Regions from separate parts of the Pseudoalteromonas sp. MMG022 genome, predicted to be linked through region 2. Evidence: predicted binding sites of a transcription regulator. Region 2 holds the regulator's gene; the other holds the start of a gene.

Region 1 (5,566 bases), on a different contig from region 2:
ACTTCCCCAACTTCACCGCGCTTAATTTCAATCACAATACGCATACCGTCTTTGTCTGACTCATCGCGTAATGCACTGATACCTTCGACTTTTTTCTCTTTTACAAGCTCTGCAATCTTTTCAATCAAGCGAGCTTTATTCACTTGATAAGGGATCTCGTGAACAATGATGGTCTCGCGACCCGTTTTCTCGTCTACTTCGATTTCCGCTCGGGCGCGAATATAGATCTTACCACGACCCGTTTTGTAAGCTTGCTCAATGCCTTTTTTACCATTGATAATCGCCGCTGTCGGGAAATCTGGGCCTGGGATATATTCGATTAGCTCTTCAATGCTCAAATCTGGGTTTTGAATCAACGCCAGACAGCCATTGACTACCTCGGTTAAATTATGAGGTGGAATGTTGGTAGCCATACCAACCGCAATACCCGACGAACCGTTTACTAATAGGTTTGGAACTTTGGTTGGAAGTACGTCAGGAATTTGCTCTGTGCCATCGTAGTTTGGTACGTAGTCTACCGTTTCTTTCTCAAGATCGGCCAGTAGCTCATGTGACATTTTCGCCATACGAACTTCGGTATAACGCATTGCCGCCGCAGAGTCACCGTCAACGGAGCCGAAGTTACCCTGACCATCTACCAGCATGTAACGTAAAGAAAAGGGTTGTGCCATACGTACTATGGTATCGTAAACTGCACTGTCACCATGTGGGTGATATTTACCGATTACGTCACCGACAACACGCGCCGACTTCTTATAAGGCTTATTCCAGTCATTTTTTAATTCGTTCATGGCGAACAATACGCGGCGGTGTACTGGTTTTAAACCATCACGAACGTCGGGTAATGCACGGCCAACGATAACACTCATCGCATAATCTAAATACGAGTTTTTGAGTTCATCTTCGATATTGACTGGGAGGATTTCATTGGCGAGATCAGTCATTTGATTCCACTTTCCTTCAGTGTCTACCTCTTTTATGTCACACTATCGCATGGCGAAGAGGTTGAGTTATTATTAATTCTGAATCGCCATGCTAACACACTTTTAAACAATTTACAGGCGCAAAGTTTTAGTGATTTTAATCTGACCCCTCTTATAATGCGCTCAGATTAACGAGGAAGTTTTTTATGACCGAACATCAAAATGTAGACCCACAGGAAATAGCAAAGTTTGAAGAAATAGCAGAACGTTGGTGGGATCAAGAGGGCGAATTTAAACCATTACACGATATCAACCCACTGCGCTTGGACTTTATTAATGATAAGTGTCACGGCTTATTTGATAAAAAAGTGCTCGATGTAGGTTGTGGCGGCGGTATTTTGACAGAAAGTATGGCAAAGCTTGGCTCACATGCCCATGGTATAGATATGGGACAAGAGCCACTTAACGTCGCCAAGCTTCATAGTTTAGAATCCGGCGTTAAAGTAGAGTATCAACGCGTTCCCGCCGAGGAGTTTGCAAAGCAGCATCCGGAATCTTTTGACGTTGTTACTTGTATGGAAATGCTTGAACACGTCCCCGACCCTGCCTCAATCATCGCAGCCGTTGCCAAACTGGCTAAACCCGGTGCCAGCGTATTTTTTTCAACATTAAATAAAACCACTAAAGCCTATTTGATGGCTATTGTTGGCGCAGAGAAATTACTTAAGCTTGTTCCAGAAGGCACACACGACCACGGCAAGTTTATTCGTCCATCCACACTTATCAACTGGGCAGAACAAGTTGGCTTAAAAGTGCGAGGCAGCGCCGGAATAAGCTACAACCCAATCAGTAAAACGTTTACGCTCAGCAACGATGTGAGTGTTAATTATCTGCTTCATTTTGAGAAACTCGCATGATCCAAGCTGTAATTTTTGATTTAGACGGGACCTTGCTTAACACCTGCGATGATTTAGGTGCTGCATTAAACCACACTCTTGAATCCCACGGCCTACCGCCTGTCAGTAAAGAGATATACAGCCCAGCAATATCTAACGGCGTAAAAGCACTACTTGAGGTTGGCTTCAAAGACACACTCATCCAACATGACGAGCAACGCCTTCGCCAAAGTGTGCTTGACTACTACGCGCAAAATATTGCCGTACATAGTCATTGCTTTGCTGGCATCGCTCAATTACTTAATGCGTTGAGTAGTAGAGGAATTAAAGTCGGCATAATGACTAACAAACCGACCTTTTTAACCATGCCACTGCTTGAGTGTATAGATGAATTAAAACAGATTGAAGTTGTGGTGTGTGGAGACACATTAGACGAGGCCAAACCTTCACCAAAACCGTTGTTGCATGCAGCTCAACAATTGGCCGTCGATCCACAACATTGCTTTTATGTTGGGGATGCAGCAAGAGATATTGAAGCCGCAAAAGCAGCTAACATGCGCTCTGTCACTGCTCTATGGGGGTACGTACCGAGTCAGGAAGTGGCACTAAGTTGGAATGCGGATCTGAATTTAACTAACCCAGAATCGCTAATTGCACATATATAGTGCAAAACTATGTTGCGAGGCACTATATCTTGTGCCTTGTAACTAAAACCTACACAAGTTGAATATAAAAAAATCAGTTAGAATTTTTTTTGAAATTGATAAAAAAACAAAACATCTTGGTTGATTTTTTTATGGTGTGTTTAGCTGTAAAACCTCAAAGGTTAATAGCCACTAACAGGAGCCGATTATCCCTAAGTTATCCACAATTGTGGCCAAGTTGTTCTATTGCAAATTTAGCTCATCCACACTATCTTGTGATCCACGGTAAGCCTATCACCATATATAGTGGTGAATAGATAAACAAAAGTGTGAACCGTGCGTTTACCATAAAAATACAATTCCGAAGGAATACAGGCGCAACTATGAACCAACAGTTATCTGTCAGCAAAAGAAACGGCCGCAAAGAGCCGCTTGATCTAGATAAAATCCATCGCGTGATCACTTGGGCCGCCGAAGGCCTCAGCAATGTTTCAGTATCACAAGTTGAGTTAAAGTCCCATATTCAGTTTTATGACGGTATTCGCACCGAAGACATTCATGAAACGATTATTAAAGCTGCTGCTGACTTGATAGATAAGGATTCTCCTGATTATCAGTATCTAGCTGCGCGCCTTGCTATTTTCCATTTGCGTAAAAAGGCATATGGCCAATTTGAGCCTCCACGTCTGTATGATCACGTAACCAAGTTAGTAGAAGACAAGCGTTACGATCCTCATCTACTGGTTGATTACACAGAACAAGAATTAGATGAGTTAGACAGGTATATTGATCATAGTCGTGATATGAATTTCAGCTATGCCGCGGTTAAGCAGCTTGAAGGTAAGTATCTGGTTCAAAACCGTGTCACTGGCGAGATTTATGAAAGCGCGCAGTTTTTATACATCTTGGTTGCCGCAAGCCTATTCTCTGATTATCCAAAAGAGACACGCCTTGACTACATCAAGCGTTTTTACGATGCGATTTCTTTATTTAAGATTTCATTACCTACGCCAATTATGGCGGGCGTACGTACACCAACGCGTCAATTCAGCTCATGTGTATTAATTGAATGTGGTGATAGTCTAGATTCAATCAATGCGACCTCGTCTGCAATTGTAAAATACGTCAGTCAACGTGCTGGTATTGGTATCAACGCGGGTAGAATCCGCGCGTTAGGTAGCCCAATCCGCAATGGTGAAGCGTACCACACCGGCTGTATTCCTTTTTATAAGCATTTTCAAACGGCAGTTAAAAGCTGTTCACAAGGTGGTGTACGCGGTGGAGCTGCTACTTTGTTCTATCCACTTTGGCACCTTGAAGTAGAAAATCTACTGGTACTAAAAAACAACCGAGGTGTAGAAGAGAACCGCGTTCGTCATCTTGACTATGGCGTGCAGTTTAACAAGACCATGTATTCTCGTTTAATCAAAGATGAGTACATTACTTTGTTTAGCCCGTCGGACGTTCCAGGCTTATACGATGCATTTTTTGAAGATCAGGATAAGTTCGAGTCTTTATATGTTCAATACGAACAAGACGAGTCAATTCGTAAGAAACGCATAAAAGCCATTGAGTTGTTCTCAATGTTTGCTCAAGAGCGTGCGAGCACAGGACGTATTTACCTACAAAACGTAGACCACTGTAATACTCACAGCCCGTTTGACTCAAAGGTAGCACCTATTCGTCAGTCTAACCTGTGCTTAGAAATCGCGTTGCCAACTAAGCCGCTAAATAATGTCAATGATCCAGATGGCGAAATTGCATTGTGTACCCTATCAGCCTTCAACTTAGGCGCGCTTGAGTCACTTGATGAGCTTGAAGAACTGGCAGAACTTGCTGTACGCGCTTTAGATAACTTACTAGATTTCCAAGATTACCCAGTTCCTGCAGCCGAAAGCGCAACGATGGGTCGCCGTACCTTAGGGATTGGTGTTATCAACTACGCTTACTACCTTGCCAAGAATGGTGTTAAATATTCTGACGGTAGCGCAAATGGCTTGACGCACCGTACATTTGAAGCCATTCAATACTACTTGATGAAAGCATCAAATGAACTGGCAAAAGAGCGTGGTGCTTGTCCATTGTTTAATGAGACCACTTATTCTCAAGGCATTATGCCAATTGATACCTACAAGCGTGACCTTGACAAGATTTGTGAAGAGCCGTTGCACTTAGATTGGGATGCACTACGTGAAAATATCAAAGCTCATGGCATGCGTAATTCAACGTTATCAGCATTAATGCCTTCGGAGACATCGTCGCAAATCTCCAATGCAACCAATGGCATTGAGCCTCCAAGAGGCCACATTAGTGTTAAGGCCAGTAAGGATGGTATATTAAAGCAAGTTGTGCCTGAGTACGAGCGTTTGAAAGACAACTATGAGCTACTTTGGGATATTCCATCGAATGATGGCTATCTTGGCTTAGTTGGTATCATGCAAAAATTTGTTGATCAAACTATCTCAGCTAATACAAACTACGACCCAAATAAATTTGAAGGCGGCAAAGTACCAATGAAGCTGCTACTTAAAGATTTACTGACAGCGTACAAGTTGGGTGTTAAAACGCTTTATTATCACAACACTCGTGATGGCGCATCAGACGCACAAGATGAGCTAAAAGCTCAGGCAGAAGATGACGATTGTGCAGGCGGCGCTTGTAAAATATAAGTTTTTAGCGGGTCATTTGGCCCGCTGTTTTTGGTATTGAGTATAAAATCTATGTCTTATTCTACTTTTAGCAGAAATCATAATGATCAGTTAAAAGAACCCATGTTCTTTGGCCAAACCGTCAATGTTTCTCGTTATGATCAACAAAAATACCCTATTTTCGAAAAGCTAATTGAGAAACAGCTTTCTTTCTTCTGGCGTCCAGAGGAAGTCGACGTCAGTAAAGACCGACTTGATTTTCAGGGCCTACCTGAGCATGAAAAGCACATTTTTTTGAGCAACCTAAAATATCAAACACTACTTGATAGTGTTCAAGGCCGCTCGCCAAATGTTGCCCTGCTGCCAATTGTTTCGTTACCTGAGCTTGAAACTTGGATTGAAACTTGGGCATTTAGTGAAACAATTCACAGCCGTTCTTACACGCATATTATCCG
Region 2 (5,566 bases):
TCATCGCAATACGCTTAGCTGCAAGAGGTAACTCAACGGCACCTGGTACGTAAACAACCGTGATATCTTCATCACTTACGCCACCTGTACGCTTCAACTCATCTACGGCACCTTCAAGTAGGCTTTTACCGATAAAGTCGTTAAAACGAGAAATAACAATGGCAAATTTCTTGCCCGGTGCATATTTGTTACCTTCAATAATGTTCATTAGATGATCCTAATCTTATAAATACCAATGCTGAAGCATGTACCGAAATTTCGGTCCAGCAATTGCCAAATTGGGCCGCATGATAGCACAATTTTAACTATCCCCAAACAACTTAAAACGGGCCTGTATTGGGCCCGCTGTCGTATCAGTGTTACGGCCTTATTTAGGCTCTACGTAATCGACCACTTCTAGATGGAAACCTGATAAGGCGTGATACTTTTTCGGCATACTCATCAGGCGCATTTTCTGAATACCTAAATCAGCCAAAATTTGCGAACCCACACCTACAGTACGAGATGTCCCTTGAAACTTGCGCACGTTTACCTGCTCACCCTGATCTTGCTGAGCAAACGCTTTAACCATAGCTTCAATTTCTGAACTTTGCTCTTGTTTACCCAGCACCACTAAAACCCCACTGTTTTCGCTGATGTATTGCATGGCACTGTGTAGGCTCCAACTTCTTTCTGCGCCACGATCTGAGAGCAGAATGTCATTAAAGGTGCTCTGTAAATGCACACGGACTAAGGTGGTATCGCCTGGCTTTACTTCACCTTTAACCAAGGCGTAATGTAGTTGATTGTCGATAGTATCTTTGTAGGTCACTAAATCAAATTCACCATATTCAGTAGGTAACTTACACTGAGCCACTTTCTCAATGGTGGTTTCATTAAGGTTTCTGTACTCGATTAAGTCAGCGATTGTGCCTATTTTTATGCCATGTTCTTTGGCGAATACTTCTAACTGTGGACGACGCGCCATTGTCCCATCAGGATTTAAGATTTCCACAATCACAGAGGCGGGCTCCAGCCCTGCTAAACGAGCTAAGTCACAGCCAGCTTCTGTATGTCCTGCACGTGTCAACACTCCACCAGGTTGAGCCATGATTGGAAAGATGTGACCCGGTTGTACGATGTCTTCAGGCAATGCACCTTTTGCAACAGCAGCCTGAACAGTACGTGCTCTATCTGCCGCGGAAATGCCAGTTGTAACCCCTTTTGCAGCTTCAATAGACAAAGTGAAGTTTGTCGAGAACTGCGCGCCGTTATTGCGTACCATCAGTGGTAAATCTAGTTGTCTACAGCGCTCTTGCGTCATCGTTAAACAAATTAAGCCACGGCCATAGGTGGCCATAAAGTTGATCGCATCTGCTGAAATATGTTCGGCGGCAATGATCAAATCACCTTCATTCTCGCGGTCTTCATCGTCCATTAAGATGACCATTTTACCGGCTTTAATGTCATCGATAATTTCTTGTGCGCTGTTTAAATTCATAATCTACCTATCTGATTCAGGTTTGGGGTTATTTTATAAAGCCCGCTTTGGCTAACAAACTGGCTGTGAGAGTAGACTCGTTAGCCTGGGGTTGCGCTCCTAGCACCAAACGTTCTAAATAACGGGCTATTTGATCGACTTCTAAATTGACCTTGCTACCCACTTTAAAGTCAGCAATGGTCGTCTCTTGTGCTGTATGAGGCACAATTGTAAGTTTAAACTGATTACCTTTAACTTCATTGACGGTTAAGCTTATTCCGTCAATTGCAACAGACCCCTTGTGAGGAATGTACTTCATCAAGTCTGCTGGCGCTTCTAGCCAATACTCTGTCGCTCGCGCGTTACTCTCTATTGCCCTCACCACCGCAATGCCATCAACATGACCTGACACTAAGTGGCCGCCTAACCGAGAAATCGGCTGCAAAGCTTTTTCTAAGTTAACCTTTTGCCCTGTTTTATAGTGGGCAAACTGAGTTAAATGAATGGTTTCGTTTGAAAGGTCAGCGCGGAATCCGTCTGTGAACTTTTCGACTACGGTTAAACATACGCCGTTAGTTGCAATGCTGTCGCCTAGGTTTACATCACTCATATCCAAGTTAGCGCTGCTAACACGAACGATTAAATCACCCTGTGCAGCTCTCAACTCACTTAGTGTACCTGTTGCTTCGATAATACCTGTAAACATATTGCCTCTTAATTAGCAGGTTTTAGCCGTAACACGAATGTCATCGCCAATTTGGGTCACATCGGTGAACTCTAATTGGTTCACATTTTCCATCATGGTTATTTCTGGTAAATTAAATAAACTCTTGCCTTGGTGCCCGATCAATTTGGGCGCTAAATATACCACATATTCGTCTATGAGTTGCTGCTGCGCAAATACGCCTGCCAGAGTTGCCCCCGACTCTAACCACACAGTGTTTATTCCGCGATTTGCCAGCTCTTTCAGTGCTGCCCGACAAGACACTTTTGTCTGCTCTGTGGGTAACTCGATTTGCTCTACAAAATGAGGCCATTGATGATTATTATCAAGGTGTGTGCGGAAAATTATTATTGGCGCTTGTATTTGAAATAATGCAAGGTCAGGTGTTAAGCGGTTTTGCGAGTCGATGATAACTCTGACAGGTTGCCGTAAGGTGTGCCCTTGTGGTAGTTCAATATCACACTCATCCGAGCGCACATTGAGCTTTGCATCGTCTACAATCACGGTATCTGCACCCGTTAAAATCGCGCAACTTTGTGCTCTAAACTGCTGTACATCACGACGCGCCAGCGGACCTGTTATCCATTTACTCTGGCCATTATTTAGTGCGGTTTTTCCATCTAAGCTGGCGGCAAGCTTGCAAGTTACATAGGGCAAACCTTGCTCCATACGCTTTAAGAACCCACGATTTAACGCCCGCGCTTCATCTTCGAGTAAACCATATGCAGTTTCGATACCCGCTTGCTGTAACATAGCAAGCCCTTTGCCCGCGACTTTAGGGTTGGGATCAACCATAGCGGCAACCACACGTTGTACGCCTGCATTAATCAACCCCTGTGCACAAGGGGGTGTGCGTCCATGGTGGCTACAAGGTTCTAACGTGACGTATGCCGTAGCTCCTTGGGCGTTATCAGCTGCTTGTCGCAATGCATAAACTTCCGCATGCGCATCACCAGCGAGCTGATGGTAACCTCGACCAACAATTTCATTGTCTTTGACAATCACACATCCAACATTAGGGTTTGGGGTGGTAGTAAAGCGACCTTTCTTAGCCAATTCAATGGCGATATTCATGTAATGATGATCCAGCTCAGTGAACATACTTAATCACCCAGCCTTGCGATTTCCTCACCGAATTCTCTTATATCTTCAAATGAACGATAAACAGAAGCAAAACGCACGTAAGCCACTTTATCGAGCTTTTTGAGTGCTTCCATAATACATTCGCCAATGAGATGGCTAGATACTTCTCGTTCTCCCGTGGCGCGAATTTTTGATTTTATCTCATGGATAACTTCATCAATCTGCTCTGTACTGACAGGGCGCTTTTCCAGTGCTCGAGCAAGTCCATTGACCAACTTATCTTCATTAAATGGCTCTCGTGAGCCATCTTGTTTGATCACTCTGGGCATAACGAGCTCTGCACCTTCAAAGGTGGTAAAACGTTCATGGCACTCGATACACTCTCGACGTCTTCGAACCTGATGGCCTGAGCTGACTAAACGAGAATCGATTACTTTGGTATCTTTGGCAGTACAAAAAGGACAGTGCATATTGGTTCACTTTAGAAATCTTACGAAAAAGGCCGCTATAGCGGCCTTTATAATAACAAAAAATGCTGTTCTGTGCGTAAAATTATGCGTAAACAGGCAATTTTGCACAAATTGCTTTTACTTTCTCTTTTACTTGCGCTTGTACAGACTCATCATTGATGTTGTCTAATACATCACAAATCCAACCAGCTAGCTCTTTTGATTCCGCTTCTTTGAAACCACGACGTGTAATAGCAGGAGAACCAATACGTAAACCTGACGTCACAAATGGAGAGCGAGGATCATTTGGTACTGAGTTTTTATTTACCGTAATGTTCGCACGCCCTAGTGCTGCATCTGCATCTTTACCTGTGATATCTTTGTCGATCAAATCAAGTAAGAACAGGTGGTTGTCAGTTTTACCTGAAACAACTTTGTAGCCACGCTCTTGTAATACAGCCACCATAGCTTGCGCGTTTTTAACAACTTGCTGCTGGTATTCTTTAAATTCAGGCTGTAATGCTTCTTTGAAAGCAACCGCTTTAGCTGCAATCACGTGACACAGAGGACCGCCTTGACCACCTGGGAATACAGCGCTGTTTAGTTTTTTATAGATAGCTTCGTCGTTACACGCAGAAATAATCAAGCCACCACGAGGACCCGCTAGTGTTTTGTGTGTTGTCGTAGTGACAACGTGCGCATGTGGTACTGGGCTCGGGTAAACACCCGCAGCAACCAAACCTGCTACGTGAGCCATATCTACAAGCAAATAAGCGCCTACTTTGTCAGCGATTTCACGGAACTTAGCCCAGTCAACAATACCTGAGTAAGCAGAGAAACCACCAATGATCATTTTAGGCTTGTGCTCAAGCGCTAACGCTTCTACTTGTGCATAGTCAATCTCGCCAGTCTCTTCGTTCAAGCCATATTGGATTGCGTTATATGTTTTACCTGAAAAATTAACGTGTGAGCCGTGTGTTAAGTGACCACCATGCGCTAGGCTCATACCTAGTACTGTATCGTGTGGCTCAAGTAATGCTTGGAATACTGCAGCATTTGCCTGTGAACCTGCATGAGGCTGCACGTTTGCGTAGTTTGAACCAAACAACTCATTGGCACGATCTATTGCCAGTTGCTCAACCACATCAACATGTTCACAACCGCCGTAGTAACGCTTACCAGGATAACCTTCCGCGTATTTGTTAGTTAACTGAGACCCCTGTGCCTCTAATACGCGTGGGCTACAGTAGTTTTCAGAGGCGATAAGCTCAATGTGCTCTTCTTGGCGTGTTGTTTCAAGCGCAATCGCTTTTGCTAATTCAGGGTCAAAATCTGCAATGTTCATGTTACGTTCTAACATGGGGTCTCCTAGGTGCACGTAAGGTTTTAAAAGCCATATTGTACGCTCTAATGCGTATCATGCCTATGATCTTGGCATGAGCATATTTAAACAGGGATTGAATTTATTTCACAGTGTTAAAGTAATGATATTTTTTTATTTTAACATTTATTTTATTTATGAACTTAAAGTGTGGAATTAACTTTTTTAATGTTTAAGTCAGGTGAGAACCTTCAAGCTCACCACCTGACTTTACTTACTGCTAAAGCAGTTTGGCAAAAATAGCCGATTTGAGCTGCTCGTAATCTGCTGTCATAGGTTGTGCTAGACATGCTTTGTCTAACGCATTCTGTAACACTTCTGGCATATCAATCTGCTGCGCCAGCACTTGTTCTACCGACTCTTTGAATTTTGCTGGATGAGCAGTTGCTAAAAATATGCCGGTGCTTTTTACGTCTTTATCTTGAGTCAAGCCTTCATAGGCTATCGCCGTATGGGGCTCGGCAATATAG

What was found. Region 2 encodes NrdR, which represses ribonucleotide reductase genes. Its sites were predicted from a motif close to AAACACNANATNTNGTGTTT; they were not measured.
Region 1: nrdA (class 1a ribonucleoside-diphosphate reductase subunit alpha) is a predicted target of NrdR. The motif match lies at 2,756-2,775, and genes of this name have one in related genera.

The regions. Positions count from the first base shown of each region.
Region 1 covers NZ_JAKFZQ010000001.1:196,831-202,396, forward strand. The annotation lists gene gyrA (DNA gyrase subunit A) at 1-944, opposite strand, end outside; gene ubiG (bifunctional 2-polyprenyl-6-hydroxyphenol methylase/3-demethylubiquinol 3-O-methyltransferase UbiG) at 1,130-1,840, shown strand; gene L1070_RS00725 (HAD-IA family hydrolase) at 1,837-2,484, shown strand; gene nrdA (class 1a ribonucleoside-diphosphate reductase subunit alpha) at 2,847-5,132, shown strand; gene nrdB (class Ia ribonucleoside-diphosphate reductase subunit beta) at 5,184-5,566, shown strand, end outside.
Region 2 covers NZ_JAKFZQ010000017.1:12,266-17,831, forward strand. The annotation lists gene ribE (6,7-dimethyl-8-ribityllumazine synthase) at 1-208, opposite strand, end outside; gene ribBA (bifunctional 3,4-dihydroxy-2-butanone-4-phosphate synthase/GTP cyclohydrolase II) at 368-1,480, opposite strand; gene L1070_RS14890 (riboflavin synthase) at 1,509-2,165, opposite strand; gene ribD (bifunctional diaminohydroxyphosphoribosylaminopyrimidine deaminase/5-amino-6-(5-phosphoribosylamino)uracil reductase RibD) at 2,178-3,284, opposite strand; gene nrdR (transcriptional regulator NrdR) at 3,287-3,736, opposite strand; gene glyA (serine hydroxymethyltransferase) at 3,819-5,075, opposite strand; gene thrC (threonine synthase) at 5,317-5,566, opposite strand, start outside.